3 regions of the Fictibacillus sp. NRS-1165 genome follow, and region 1 is predicted to be linked to each of the others. Evidence: riboswitches for the same ligand, from Rfam matches in the RefSeq annotation. Region 1 holds a riboswitch; each other region holds the start of a gene.
The links. A riboswitch is a leader RNA that binds a small molecule or an ion and turns the genes downstream of it on or off. The one in region 1 is predicted to bind lysine.
Positions count from the first base shown of each region.

Region 2: another riboswitch for lysine. It lies ahead of ABHN01_RS19315 (amino acid permease); the one in region 1 lies ahead of ABHN01_RS18180 (aspartate kinase).
Region 3: another riboswitch for lysine. It lies ahead of lysA (diaminopimelate decarboxylase); the one in region 1 lies ahead of ABHN01_RS18180 (aspartate kinase).

Region 1 covers NZ_JBDPNU010000043.1:34,901-39,881, forward strand. Annotated here, with positions in the region: gene ABHN01_RS18170 (YslB family protein) at 1-258, shown strand, start outside; gene bioB (biotin synthase BioB) at 430-1,419, shown strand; gene ABHN01_RS18180 (aspartate kinase) at 1,472-2,707, opposite strand; lysine riboswitch at 2,895-3,083, opposite strand; gene uvrC (excinuclease ABC subunit UvrC) at 3,158-4,879, opposite strand.
Region 2 covers NZ_JBDPNU010000045.1:32,283-37,263, forward strand. Annotated here, with positions in the region: gene ABHN01_RS19310 (DEAD/DEAH box helicase) at 1-1,252, opposite strand, end outside; lysine riboswitch at 1,516-1,706, shown strand; gene ABHN01_RS19315 (amino acid permease) at 1,799-3,265, shown strand; partial or broken gene ABHN01_RS19320 (GNAT family N-acetyltransferase) at 3,407-4,195, shown strand; gene ABHN01_RS19325 (hypothetical protein) at 4,223-4,483, shown strand; gene ABHN01_RS19330 (hypothetical protein) at 4,497-4,981, opposite strand, start outside.
Region 3 covers NZ_JBDPNU010000025.1:273,903-278,883, forward strand. Annotated here, with positions in the region: gene spoVAD (stage V sporulation protein AD) at 1-616, shown strand, start outside; gene spoVAE (stage V sporulation protein AE) at 616-966, shown strand; gene ABHN01_RS12120 (stage V sporulation protein AE) at 972-1,571, shown strand; gene ABHN01_RS12125 (spore germination protein) at 1,531-3,012, shown strand; lysine riboswitch at 3,082-3,260, shown strand; gene lysA (diaminopimelate decarboxylase) at 3,367-4,692, shown strand; gene ABHN01_RS12135 (peptidylprolyl isomerase) at 4,775-4,981, shown strand, end outside.

The sequences.
Region 1 (4,981 bases):
GGCTGGGGCAACCTGATCATCGTTGAAATGAATAAGAACGAGATGGTTCTTGAACTGTCTTCCAATCTTATCGACAAACGCTTTGACCTGCAGGATAACCCTACATTCGGCCTGGAAGCCGGATTTATCGCCGAGCAAGTCCAAAATCAAAGAAAATGTATCACTGAAACCTATGAAACTGTGAAACGAAAGAACAAAATCCATTTTACCGTCCAGTGGGACCGCAAAGATGAGACCGCAGGCGAAGAAGGCGCCTAAAACGAAAATGAGCGGATAAAGACAAAAACTGATTTCGTCCCCCGGAAGAACTGGAATCCGAAACGCGAAAAACCGGCAGAAGCCGGTTTTTTTTTTGCGTTGACAATATAAAATGGCTGAATTAATGTTAACTTATATAAAATTCAAGTTAACATTAAGGAGGTAAACCCTATGAAATGGATGGAACTTGCAAACGAAGTGATCGACGGGAAAGAGCTATCCGAAAAGGAGGCAATGTCGATATTGGATTCTGACGATGATGAGCTGCTAAGTTTACTGCACGGTGCTTTTACAATCAGGAAGCATTACTTTGGCAAAAAGGTCAAGCTGAACAAGATCATTAACACAAAGTCAGGACTTTGCCCCGAGGACTGCGGCTATTGTTCACAGTCTTCCGTTTCTACTGCCCCTATCGAAAAATACGCGATGATGGATAAAAACACGATCGTTGCCGGTGCAGCAAAGGCATACAAACAAAACGTCAGAACTTATTGCATTGTGGCAAGCGGAAGAGGGCCGCTCAACCGTGACTTAAACACGGTCATAGAAGCGGTAAAGGAGATCAAATCCAGCTATAACATGAAAATATGTGCATGTCTTGGCATCCTAAATGACAAGCAGGCACAATCTCTAAAAGAGGCTGGGGTCGAACGGTATAATCATAATATCAACACTTCCGCTGACCACCACAGCCAAATCACGAGCTCGCATACATATGAAGACCGAGTCTCCACTCTTGAAAAGGTAAAAGAGGCAGGCATCTCACCCTGTTCCGGGGTCATCGTCGGAATGGGCGAAAGCCACGGTGACATCATTAAGATGGCAAAAGCCTTGAAAGAGATTGATGCAGACTCTATCCCGGTCAATTTTTTGCATGCCATTCCTGGCACTCCATTGGAGCATCTGGATGAGCTGAACCCTCGTTATTGTCTAAAGGTGCTCGCATTATTCCGGTTTATTAATCCAACAAAGGAGATCAGAATATCAGGCGGCAGAGAAGTGAATCTCCGAAGCCTGCAGCCACTTGGCCTTTATGCGGCCAACTCTATTTTTGTCGGCGACTATCTGACGACCGGAGGACAGGAAACAACGGCAGACCACCAAATCCTTGAGGATCTCGGATTTGAAATCGATTTCTTAAACGAGACGGTACAGATTTGATCGTGCAGTTGAAAATAAAAAAATCCGGGCACTTTAAGCCCGGATTTTCTTATTATAATTGCTGAACTGGCTGCCGTGCGTCCAATTCAAAGACGTCGTGCAGTGTTTCAATCGCTTTAATCATATCCTGCTGGTCCACAACTGTTGAAACTTTGATTTCTGACGTGCTGACCATTTTTATCATAATCTGATGATCGGATAAAGCTTTAAACATTTGTGCAGCTACTCCTGGATTAGAGATCATCCCGGAACCTACGATAGATACTTTCGCTAGTCCGTCTTCATGCACGATCGAACCGAACTGAAGCGAACTCTTATTCCTTTCAAGCAGCTCGATCGTTTCATCCAAAATGGCCGTTTCAATTGAAAACGAAATATTTGTTCTCTCCTGCGGGTTTACACTTTGAATGATAATATCCACATTCACACCGTTCTCTGCAAGTAAGGAGAAAACCGATGACAGCGTGTTTAAACCATTCGGAAGATCTTCAATTGTAATTTTTGTTACGTTCCCTTCAAAAGCCAGGCCTCTTACTACTAAATTATTTTCCATTGATGCTTCCTCCTCCACGAGTGTCCCATTTTCTTCCTCTGTACTCGAACGGACTTCCAGCCTTACCCCATAATTTTTTGCGAATTCAACCGCTCTTGGGTGAAGCACCCCTGCACCAAGATTGGCCATCTCAAGCATCTCATCATAGGAGATGGCAGGCAGTTTTCTCGCATGTTTTACCACCCGAGGGTCTGTTGTAAATACGCCCGTTACATCGGTATAAATCTCGCACTTATCGGCACGAAGGGCAGCTGCAAGGGCAACTGCCGTTGTATCTGAACCTCCACGCCCAAGTGTTGCAATATTTTTTGAACCAGTTACTCCTTGAAAACCGGCAACAACCGCAATTTTTCCATCTGCAAGCATTTCTTGAATTCTCTTCGTGTCGATGTTTAAGATGCGTGCATTTCCGTGAACATTCTCTGTTTCAATGCCTGCCTGCCAGCCTGTCAAAGACTCCGCTTCATATCCGGCTTCCTGCAGAGCCATCGCCAGTAATGAAACGGTGACCTGCTCTCCCGTTGTCAGAAGCATGTCCATTTCTCGCTTGGAAGGCCTTGCGGTTATTTCACCTGCCAGGCGTACAAGTTCATCGGTTGTTTTCCCCATCGCCGAGACAACGGCTGCTACTTGATTCCCCTCGTTTACCGCATGAATGATCCGCTTAGCCGCATTTCTTATTTTATCCGGTGTGCCTACACTCGTTCCACCAAATTTTTGAATGATTAAAGCCACGATGTCCATCCTCTCTCATCATTGAATATAATTTATTGCCTCGATCTAAAAGGCACCCAGATATGGCCAGCCTGATTTGGCTTCCACTACGCAACAAACTGATAAATAAAAATAAAAAAGCAGCAATAAGGAAAAGACCTTATTGCTGCTTGGTATAAGCAACAGTAAGCCAGCTTGTTTTCCCCTCTTGTGAGATAGTCCTCCACACACCCTCCGGGCAAGAATGTGTGACAGCTCTGCATTTATTCAATGCAGGTCCAGCCGTAAGAAACAGGAGCTTCTTAAAGCTTCGGCAAAAATCCCCTTTCCGCTACCATCATAAGAGCTCCTTCTCTTCAGATAGCATACTATTGGTTTTTGCTCCTCTACCATCACTTCAAAACTGAAGTATGGCGCTCTATTAAAATTTGTTTTTAAGTTTAGCAAAGGATTTCTGAAAAATCAATACCTTTATGAAGGTTCCTTTTGAAGAGCCTGAATAATTTCCTCCGCAACATTCAAAGGGATGCCTGCTGCCTGAAAATCCTCCAGGCTGGCCTCTCTCATTTTTTTAATGGAACCGAACTTCTTCAGCAGCAATTTTTTCCTTTTTTCTCCGACTCCAGGAATGTTATCAAGACTAGATTGAAACATGCCTTTTGCCCTGACCTGGCGATGAAATGAAATCGCGAATCGATGGACTTCATCCTGTATGCGCTGCAGCAGATAAAATTCTTGGCTGTTCCTTTGCAGCGGAATGATTTCAGGAGGGTCCCCCATCAAAAGCTGTGACGTCCGATGCTTTTCGTCCTTAGCCAGTCCGCCGACTGGTATCGCAAGGTTCAGCTCATTCTCCAGAACATCCTGAGCAGCTGCGATCTGTCCTTTTCCCCCATCGATAATGATGAGATCTGGCAGCTGTCCGTTCTCTTTTAAGATTCGGGAATAGCGCCTGCGAACCACCTCTTTCATCGAGGCGTAGTCATCAGGACCGGTTACTGTTTTAATCTTATACTTCCGATATTCTTTTTTGTTCGGTTTCCCGTCTTCAAAGACGATCATGGCAGATACTGGATTCGTTCCATGAATATTGGAGTTATCAAAAGCTTCGATACGGTAAGGAGCAGGAATATTTAATTGCAGCCCCAGATTTTCAACCGCTTTTATCGTACGCTCCTCATCACGCTCAATAAGAGCAAATTTTTCATTCAGCGCGAGCTGAGCATTCTTTGTAGCCAGTTCAACAAACTCTTTCTTTTGTCCCCTCTTCGGCTGAATCACTTTTATGCCGAGGAGTTCTTTGATCAATTGGCCGTCCGCCTCAGGAGGCAGCAATAGCTCCCGAGGCAGAATGTGATTTTTTTGAAGATAAAACTGTCCAATAAACGATAAGAAATCTTCAATAGCCTCTCCATAAAAAGGAAAAAGAGAAACATCACGTTCGATCAGTTTGCCTTGGCGGATAAAGAAAACCTGAACACACATCCAGCCTTTATCGTAATAAAAACCAAAGACATCTTTGTCTACCATGTCTGATGTCATCATTTTCTGCTTCTGCATCACCGCATCAATATGCTGTATCTGATCCCTAAGTTCCTTCGCCCGCTCAAAATTCAAGGCTTCTGATGCAGCAAGCATTTTCTCAGTAAGCTCCTCCTTCACCTCAGGGAAGCCTCCGTTCAGGAATTTAACGATTTCCTCTACCATCTTCCTGTTCTGTTCTTCTGTAATATCATAAACACACGGGCCTAGACACTGGCCGATATGATAATAAAGGCAGACTTTGTTGGGCATATGATCGCACTTGCGGAGCGGATACAGCCGATCCAGCAGCTTTTTCGTCTCTTGCGCTGCGAATGCATTAACAAACGGGCCGAAATATTTCCCCTTGTCCTTTCTGATCTTTCTCGTATACAGGAGGCGGGGCTGCTCTTCGGCTGTAATTTTTAAGTACGGGTACGTTTTATCATCTTTAAGCATGACATTAAATTTAGGATCATACTTTTTAATCAAATTCATTTCAAGAAGGAGAGCTTCTAGCTCTGAGGAGGTTATGATGTATTCAAAATCAGTAATATTCGCGACCAAACGCTGTGTTTTCCCGTCGTGTGAACCAGTAAAGTAGGATCTAACACGGTTCTTTAACACTTTTGCTTTTCCTACATAAATGACTTTTCCGAATTGGTCTTTCATCAAGTAACAGCCAGGCTGATCCGGAAGCACAGCCAGCTTCTCTCTTAAGGTATCCACGTTGTCTCTCCCCTCCTTTTTCTATGTAACATCATAGCATGATAT
Region 2 (4,981 bases), on a different contig from region 1:
TCTTCTTATTTTTTCCGCCGCTGAAATGGAGCTTCGTAATATCCTGATTGATGCGGGCTGTTTTATTATTTCGTACCACACGGCGTCCGTTGAGCTTTTCTTCAAAAGCATGCTTCATTTTTACGACTTCCTGTTTTGTTGGTGCTTCCGCCTCATCGATCTCAAACCGGATGTATCTTTCGATGGCTCTAAGGTATTTTTCTTCAAAAGGCAATACAAATGTAATGGCTCGCCCTTTTTTGCCTGCACGGCCGGTTCTTCCTGTCCGGTGGACATAGCTCTCTTTTTCCATAGGAACATCATAGTTGATAACGAGGGTGACATTATCAATATCGATTCCTCTTGCTGCCACATCGGTGGCCACCAGATAACGGAAATTTCCTATCTTGAAGCCGTCCATCACTGCAAATCGATCTTCTTGCTCCAATCCTCCATGAAGTTTTTCACAAGAATACTGAGCGGAATGCAGTTCTGCAAATACGGTATCGACGTGCTCTTTCGTATTGCAGAAAATAATGCAGCTGTCTGGGTTTTCAACGACTGTCACGTCTTTCAGAAGAGAAAGCTTTGCGTCTTCCTGCGTTTTAATTATGGAATGCTCTATGGTATCTGTCGTAACTCCGTCGGAAGCGATCTCAATTTTTATGGGATCCTTCATGTATTGATGGCAGAGGTTTTCAACTGCGTCAGGCAATGTGGCAGAAAACACCATCGTCACTCTGTTGGAAGGAAGCTGTTTAATTATCCTTTTCACTTCATCAATAAAGCCCATGTTCAGCATTTCATCGGCTTCATCAATGATCAGATACTTGACTTGAACCAAGCTGAGGGTTTCTCGCTCGATGTGATCTATAACGCGTCCCGGTGTACCGACCACCACATGCGTTTTTTGTTTCAATTCCTCTTTTTGTTTCGCAAAAGGCTCCTTGCCATATAGAGCTACCGCTTTAATCCGTTTAAACCTTCCGATATTCGTAAGGTCTTCCCGCACTTGAACAGCGAGTTCACGTGTAGGGGTTAGGATTAAAGCCTGTGGCCCCTTTTCTTCCCATTCCAGCATTTCACATACCGGAATACCAAAGGCGGCCGTTTTTCCGCTGCCTGTTTGGGATTTCACGACAAGATCTTGCTTCCCCAGGGCTAAAGGTATCACTTCCGTCTGAACTTCGGTCGGTGTTTCGTATTTTAACACAGTCAGTGCTCGTTTTATTTCATCGCTTATACGATAATCATTAAACCTTTGATCCTTCATGTAGTAACCTCAATTTTTTTGTATTATCCAGAATCAGCATAACCTGAATAGAGTTCATTATACTCGAAATGATGGGAAATTCGGGTTTTATTTTCAACGATTGGTTTAAGGAAGCCTCCTTTTCAAGATGAAACCACCCCAGTGTCCGCAACGGTAATTTCGTCGCATTAGGATGGAAAGAAAAAACAGTTGAAGGAAACAAGGAGCTGTTTTATAATAACTCTTAGCGTTAACTAACTTGATATTTAAAATCCTCATCAATCCGATGAGGTAGAGGTCGCGGCTTTTATTAGTAAGACGTACGAGATGCAGAGAACATCAGAGACTCCGTGTGAAAAGAAAAGCTGCCGAAATTTGTGCTTAACTCTGGAAGTATGAATTGGGGCTGTATCCGAACAGGAACAGCACTGTCACACCCGCGAACAACCGGCGGGTGGGATGCGCTATCTTACGGAAGGCATGATGCGGATTAATAATAATCGTCGCCCAATGCTTGGCGGCTTTTTTATTTCCCGCTCCTTCCTAAAACGAAAAGGAGTATTTTTTATGCAAAAGACAGCAAAGAATTCACCAGCACGACCGCCGTCTCCAAACACGGCGAATGAATTGAAGAGGGGATTGAAGTCCCGCCATTTAACGATGATCTCTCTTGGGGGAACCATCGGAACCGGATTATTTCTTGCAAGTGGAGGCTCGATTCATACCGCAGGCCCTGGAGGGGTACTGCTCTCTTATGTAGCCATTGGCATCATGGTGTTCTTCTTAATGACAAGCCTTGCGGAAATGGCGTCATACATGCCGGTCGCTGGCTCATTCAGCACGTATGCATCGAAATTCGTGGATCCTTCTCTTGGATTTGCGCTCGGCTGGAACTACTGGTACAACTGGGCCATCACGATTGCGGCAGAGCTTGCGGCTGTAACGTTAATCATGAAATTTTGGTTTCCTGATACACCTTCTTTTATATGGAGCGCCCTGTTTTTAGGCATTATGTTCTTATTGAATTATTTATCCGTTAAAGGGTTTGGAGAAGCAGAGTATTGGTTCTCTTTAATAAAAGTAGTTGCTGTTATCATCTTCTTGATCTTGGGAACGCTGATGATCTTCGGCATTATGGGCGGAGACACGATCGGGTTTAAAAACTTTACGCTCGGGGATGCACCGTTCCACGGCGGATTCTTTACGACGCTCGGCGTATTTATGGCTGCCGGATTCTCGTTCCAGGGAACGGAACTGTTAGGGGTTGCAGCAGGAGAAACGGAAGATCCGAAAAAGAACATTCCAAAAGCGATCAAAAGCGTGTTCTGGCGCATCCTTATGTTCTATGTTCTGGCAATCCTGGTCATCTCCTTGATCATTCCTTATACAGACAGCCGATTGGCAAGCAGTGATATAACTGTAAGTCCATTCACACTTGTATTTGATAAAGCAGGAATTGCATTTGCGGCTTCTGTTATGAACGCGATTATTTTAACAGCAGTACTATCAGCCGGCAACTCCGGAATGTATGCATCCACCCGTATGCTTTGGGATATGGCACGAAAAGGAATGGCACCTAAATTTCTTGCGAAGCTTGATTCCCGCGGTGTACCGGTTCCAGCCTTGATCGTGACAGCGGCAGTCGGCGCGGTAGCCTTTCTGGCTTCATTGTTCGGCGACGGTGTCGTCTACACTTGGCTGTTGAATGCTTCCGGTATGTCAGGGTTTATCGCCTGGCTTGGAATCGCGATCAGCCATTACCGGTTCAGAAGAGCCTATGTGGCCCAAGGAAGGGACTTAAAAGAACTGCCTTATCTGGCAAAATGGTTCCCGATTGGTCCGCTCTTCGCTTTCGCTCTCTGTATTGTCGTTATTCTCGGACAGAACTATTCCGCATTTACAGGCGGAAGCATCGACTGGCAAGGAGTTCTCGTTTCCTACATTGGCATTCCGATCTTCCTGGCCGTTTGGTTAGGCTACAAATTCAAACACAAAACGAAAGTCGTTCCGCTCAAGGAATGCGATTTTGAATAAGAAGCAAGTGAAGCAGGAGCCCCTCGGTTTCCTGTTTTTTTATGGATTTATGTTGCCTGAATAATGGAAGGCGGTATGATAGAAGCAGATAGATGATAAAGCAGGGGGAGCCCATGAGAAAATGAAAAGGAATTGATGATGATGAAAATAGATCTGCAAGATCTATTCACTCTTGATTTTGCCTATCTTGAAACCTTTACGAAGCGCACAGAAACAGCCTGGGGCTCCATATTTTGCAATGAAAACCAGCCTGACTATTATGAGCAAATCACATACATATCAGTAAAAATAGTGAAGATCCAGGTTTAGTGATAGAGGAAGCGATCACTTTTTATGAATCAAGAAACCCTCATACCGCGATTCTATATTTATCAATTAGAAGCACAGGGAAATTTGCTGGCTGAATTAAAAAGGCGAAAGTTCCTTTATGAAGAAGTGAGTACTCCAGTTCAATTCTGGAATTATCAAATCACGGATCTCATCAACGACCCGAAGGTGACCATTGAAAAAGTAACGGAAGAAAATTATGAAGAAGCGTTGTATATCGAAGGAAGCATTAAAGAATTTGGCGGAATAGAAACCATTGAAAAAGTCTTTCGAGAACAATTCAATCATCCGGCATTCATTCATTATCTCCTTCGGTACGAAGGAACAGCCTGTTCCACAGCCTGTATGTTTAAAGAGGGCGATCAAGCTCGGATTGAGAGTGCAGCTACGGTTGAAGGATATCGGGGAAAGGGGCTAATAGGACAACTCATTCAGTTTATCCAAAAAGAAGCCAAAACAAGAGAGATCAAAAAGTTTTGGATTTTTCCGATTAATGAGTCAGTTGAAAAAGTATATGAAAAGTATGGTTTTCGGACCGTTCAAAGCATAACAATGGGACACGCGTTTTTACGTGGAAAAAGCATAAAAGAGATTCAGGGATAGGCAAAAAAGCACAACAGGAGGAATTCCATGGCAAGGAAGCTGGTTTATTTTGTTGTTTTTTCTTTCATCTTGTTCATCGTTCTGTTCAAAATATTATTAAGGGGCAAGCCGGCGGAGGAGAATTGGCTGGTCTATCTATCGCCAATGGGACTCATTCTATTAGCGTTATTTCTAATGATCTGTGTCATTTTAGGCTTCTTATTGTGGAAAAAAAGCAAGATTAGAAGTGGATTAAGGGATAATAGAAAGAGACCAAGCTTAATAAAGTTTAAGCAGGGTCTCTTTTAAGGAGGCTGTTTTACTATAAGTAAAACAACTTACGAAGCACATTTGGAAAATGGTAAACAGGGTTATGCATGTACTCTCGTGTTTTTAGAGGTCTTTTGCGTCCCGATTTAAATAGATTCTTGCTGCCGGCATAAAGAGAAATGTACCAGATCTTTACCATTTCATAGAACTCACGGTATTCACGGTTGGACAGTGAGAGGTCTTTCGGAAACCCAATGGAATAAAGCTGATCCATGAAGAGGGTTTCCGCAATTTTATCGGTTTGCTCAGACACCTTGCCGCGCTTTACCTCAAACCCTTTTTGCTGCAGCTGATTCTCAAATCCATTCAGCGTATTTCCCCTGCAGAGCAGCACGGTTTCGTTCTTTGGAACATTTAATTGGGTTAGAAGAGACATAATATAGTCTTCTTTCGGTATTTTTACTGATGTTTCGGAGGGGAGCGGGACATAGACGGCCGCATGATCCCCGGTTTCCATTCTTCTCGCTGCAAACACTT
Region 3 (4,981 bases), on a different contig from region 1:
GGTCAGTTCACATAACGCAACAGCAGAGCGCCAATTCCGGTACCCGACTGAATATGGCGGACAGAAACCGGATACCGCAACATTCACAGTGACAGGAGCAGGGGCCGCTCTCGTCAGCAGTGAACCGTCATCTATAAAAATAACCGCTGCGACGATCGGAAAAGTAAAAGACTTCGGGATCAAGGATCCTTTTGATATGGGCTCAGCGATGGCGCCAGCAGCAGCAGATACCATCGCGGCTCATCTTAAAGAGACAGGAAATGACCCCGATTACTACGATTTAATCGTAACCGGGGACCTTTCTGCAGTCGGGGCCCCGATCGTGAAGATGCTCTTAAGTGAGCGAGGAGTTGATATCTCAAAGAACCACAGAGATTGCGGACTGATGGTGTATCGGCCGGATCAGGAAGTGTTCGCCGGGGGAAGCGGATGCGCCTGTTCTGCAGTCGTAACATACGGCCATCTTGTAAAAGAACTCCAATCAGGTCATTTGAAACGGATTCTGGTCGTTGCCACTGGGGCACTCCTGAATCCGACCATGATCCAGCAAAAGGAATCCATACCTACGATCGCTCATGGAGTGGTCCTTGAAAGTACAAAGGGGGGGCATAACTAATGGAGTATCTTTGGGCATTTTTAGTGGGAGGCGCCATTTGTGTGGTCGGCCAGATCCTGATGGATGTGTTTAAATTAACCCCTGCACACGTCACCAGCTCCTTTGTTGTCGCGGGAGCTGCACTGGATGCATTCGGCATTTATGATAATCTTATAAAATTTGCAGGCGGAGGAGCTACTGTTCCGATCACGAGCTTTGGACATAATCTGCTGCACGGTGCGATGGCATCTTCAGAAGATCATGGCTTTATCGGGATCGCCATGGGAATCTTTGAACTGACGTCTGCCGGGATCTCTTCTGCTATTCTATTCGGTTTTTTGGTCGCTTTAATCTTTAAGCCTAAGGGGTGAAAACAGTGGGAAAAAAGCGTGTCATCCTCATTACAGACGGAGATTTATATGCTCTGCGGGCAGTAGAGCATGTAGCCAGAAAAATAGGTGGACGCTGTATTTCCCAGTCCTGGGGGAACCCTTCAAAAATTAGCGGGCACCAGCTTGTCAAAATGATCCTGCAGACACCGTACGATCCCGTCCTCGTCATGTTCGATGATTGCGGGTTTCGCGGGGAGGGCCCGGGAGAGCTCGCAATGAGAATCGTGTGCAGCCATCCGGACATCGAAGTGCTTGGTGCGATAGCCGTCGCATCCAAAACCCGTTATTCGGAATGGACCAAAGTCCATTTTTCCATCGACCGTTATGGGGCCTTTACTGAATACGGAATCGACAAGAGCGGGCTTCCTGATATTGAGACAGGAAGAATCAACGGAGACACGGTGTATATTCTTGACGAATTAAACCTCCCGATGGTCATCGGGATCGGTGATATCGGAAAGATGGCCGGCCATGACGCGGTCGAAAAAGGAGCCCCGATCACAAGTCTGGCGGTGGCGACCATTTTAGAAAGGAGCGGTTATCATGCAGGGATCGAAAGAACAGCAGAAGACACCAATCAGTAAAAAAATCCAAGAAAACGAACATCAGCTGAAAAAACGGCTGGGAATCGGAATCAGCTTTGATGTGGGTGTCAGAAAACTGTACGTAATGAAGAAAGAAGTTCAGATCTATTACTGTACAGGTTTATGCGACAGCCTATTTATTATTGAGATCATGAGAGAGCTCATGGATATGGACCATGGGCATCGTGCGCCCTCCAATGTAAAAGAGGTACTTCATAACCATCTGTCTCACCAGCAGGTGGAACTGACCGATAATTTGGAGATCGCTATTGACCGCATGCTTTCTGGATTGATTTCGGTCTTTCTTGAAGGGGAGGACCAAGCGTTCATCGTGGACGTACGTAGCTATCCTGGCAGACAGCCGGAAGAACCGGACGTTGAAAAGGTCGTCCGCGGCTCCCGTGATGGATACACGGAAAATATCATCATCAATACGGCCCTTACCCGAAGGCGGATCAGGGATGAACGGCTGCGGCATGAAATCATGCAGGTCGGCGAGCGGTCCAAGACCGACATCTGCATCTGCTATATTGAAGACATCGCCGATCCGGGGCTCGTCGACCTCGTAAAACAAGAATTGCAGAGCATTAACATCGATGGCATCCCAATGGCGGATAAGACGATCGAAGAGTTTCTTCTCAAGCAGGGCTGGGATCCCTTTCCCCTCGTCCGTTATACGGAGAGGCCGGATGTAGCTGCTCAGCATCTCATGGAAGGGCATGTTCTGATTATTACAGATACAAGCCCATCGGTCATCATTACGCCGACCACTTACTTCCATCATATTCAGCATGCAGAGGAGTTCAGGCAGACCCCTATGGTAGGGGCCTTTCTCCGGTGGGTACGATTCACGGGGATCGTCGCTTCGCTGCTGCTTCTGCCGCTATGGTATCTCTACGCCACTCAGGATGGACTTCTGCCCCCCAACATAGACTTTATCGGCCCGAACAAGACGACGCACATCCCCTTATTCCTTCAGATCCTCTTCGCTGAGATTGGGATAGAAATACTGAGGGTAGCGGCCATCCATACACCCAGTCCGCTGTCGACGGCGATGGGATTGATAGCAGCCGTATTGATCGGCCAGATCGCGATCGATGTCGGGCTCTTCGTTCCAGAAGTAATTCTCTATGTTGCTGTGGCTGCGATTGGAGGATTCTCGACTCCAAGCTACGAGCTGAGTATAGCCAACAAGATGCTGCGTCTGCTGCTGCTCATCTTGACGGCCATCTTCCATGTTCCAGGCCTTGTAGGGGGATCTACCGTTTTAATCCTTTATCTCTGTTCGATGAAAAACCTGAACACTCCTTACTTATGGCCATTCATTCCGTTTAACGCCAAAGCGTTCCTGCAGATCGTCATCAGGATCGCCGTGCCGCTCTCAAATATCAGGCCGAGCATCGTTCATCCACAGAACAGCAAAAAACAGCCGACTTCCTGAGAAGTATTGCCGAAATAATAAATTTGTGATAAATTTGTTCATAACAATTGGATATGCCTCATTTATTGATAATGGGGTAGAGGCGCAAAGCGGATGAGTAGGATGATGGAGTGAATGGACATGAAGAAATCATTTTAAAGGCCAATTTGCCGAAGTGTGAAGATGGTCCATACATCCTCATGCTGGGTCGCTGCCGAACAGACAGCGGACTGTCACTGCAATGCACGCAGTGGAGAACTATTCCGGCAAATGGGGGTACGGTATAAGACAGTTAATGTACCTTATTACATTAGCTGTCTTTATTTTTATGTCGGAACAGAATCTCTAATGGAAAAGCAGAGGGGAGAATCTTTCATGTATTTACACGGTACAAGTTCAATCAATGATGATAACCACTTAACAATCGGCGGGGTTGACACGGTTCAGCTGGCGCATGAATATGGTACACCGCTTTACATTTATGATGTGGAGCTGATCAGACAGCGGGCGAGGTCTTTCAAGAAGGCGTTTGAGGATCAAGGGATCAAGGCACAGGTCGCATATGCAAGCAAAGCGTTTTCCTGTCTCGCGCAAGTCCAGCTGATGGATGAGGAAGGGATGAGCCTGGATGTCGTTTCAGGAGGAGAACTTTACACTGCGCTTTCGGCAGGTTTCCCTGCGGACCGGATCCATTTTCATGGAAACAACAAAAGCTATGAAGAACTGCAATACGCGCTTCAGTCGGACATCGGTTGCTTTGTCGTCGATAACTTTCATGAACTCCGCATGCTTGAAAGCTTGTGCAATCAGCACAACAAGGATACATCCATCCTGCTGAGGATCACTCCGGGAATTGAAGCACACACCCATGAGTACATTCTCACAGGACAGGAGGATTCCAAATTTGGTTTTGACCTTCAGAACGGGCAGGCGGAAGAGGCTGTTCTCGAATCGCTTGAATCGCGCCATCTGAACCTTTTGGGCGTTCATTTCCATATCGGTTCACAAATCTTTGAGACAGCGGGATTCGTGTTGGCCATTCAAAAACTCTATGGGTTTCTTCAGAACTGGGATAAAAAATATTCGTTCGTTCCTGTAGTTTTAAATCTGGGAGGCGGTTTTGGGATCCGCTACACAGAAGAAGATGAACCGCTCGAACCGAAAGAATACATCGATGCGATGATAGGGGAGATTACAAGGCTATCCGCAGCGTCTTCTCTTCCGATACCGGAGATCTGGATTGAACCCGGCCGTTCACTTGTAGGGGATGCAGGAACGACGATCTACTCGGTCGGCTCACAAAAAGAAATTCCTTCTGTTCGCCACTACGTGGCGGTGGATGGAGGCATGAGCGATAATATCCGTCCTGCACTTTATCAGGCGCAGTACGAAGCAGCGCTGGCGAACAGGGCCGGTGAAAAAGGGACGAAAAAAGTATCAATCGCTGGAAAATGCTGTGAATCAGGAGATATGCTGATCTGGGATATCGTACTGCCTGAAGCAAGGACCGGAGACTTGCTGGCCGTGTTCTGTACGGGTGCCTATGGCTATTCCATGTCCAACAATTACAATCGCATTCCGAGACCCGCAGTCGTGTTCGCGGAAAAAGGAGAAGGCCGACTCGTCGTTAGAAGAGAATCGTATGAAGACCTTTTACGCCTGGATCTTCCTTTAAAGAATGGCGTGTTTGCCGGCAATTAAGAAGTGCTAGCTGACCTCGCTGGACTCTGAGGCAAAAAAAGCATAAAATAATGGAGTATGTTGAATTCAGGAGGTTATTTCAATGAAAAAAGGTTCAATTGAATTTGAAAACGGCGAAAAAATTATGCTCGAATTTTATCCAGAAGAAGCACCTGGTACGGTCGCTAACTTTGAAAAATTAGCGAACGAAGGATTCTACAATGGTGTAACGTTCCACCGTGTCATCCCAGGCTTCGTAGCACAAGGGGGAGACCCAACAGGAACAGGTGCAGGCGGTCCTGGCTATACG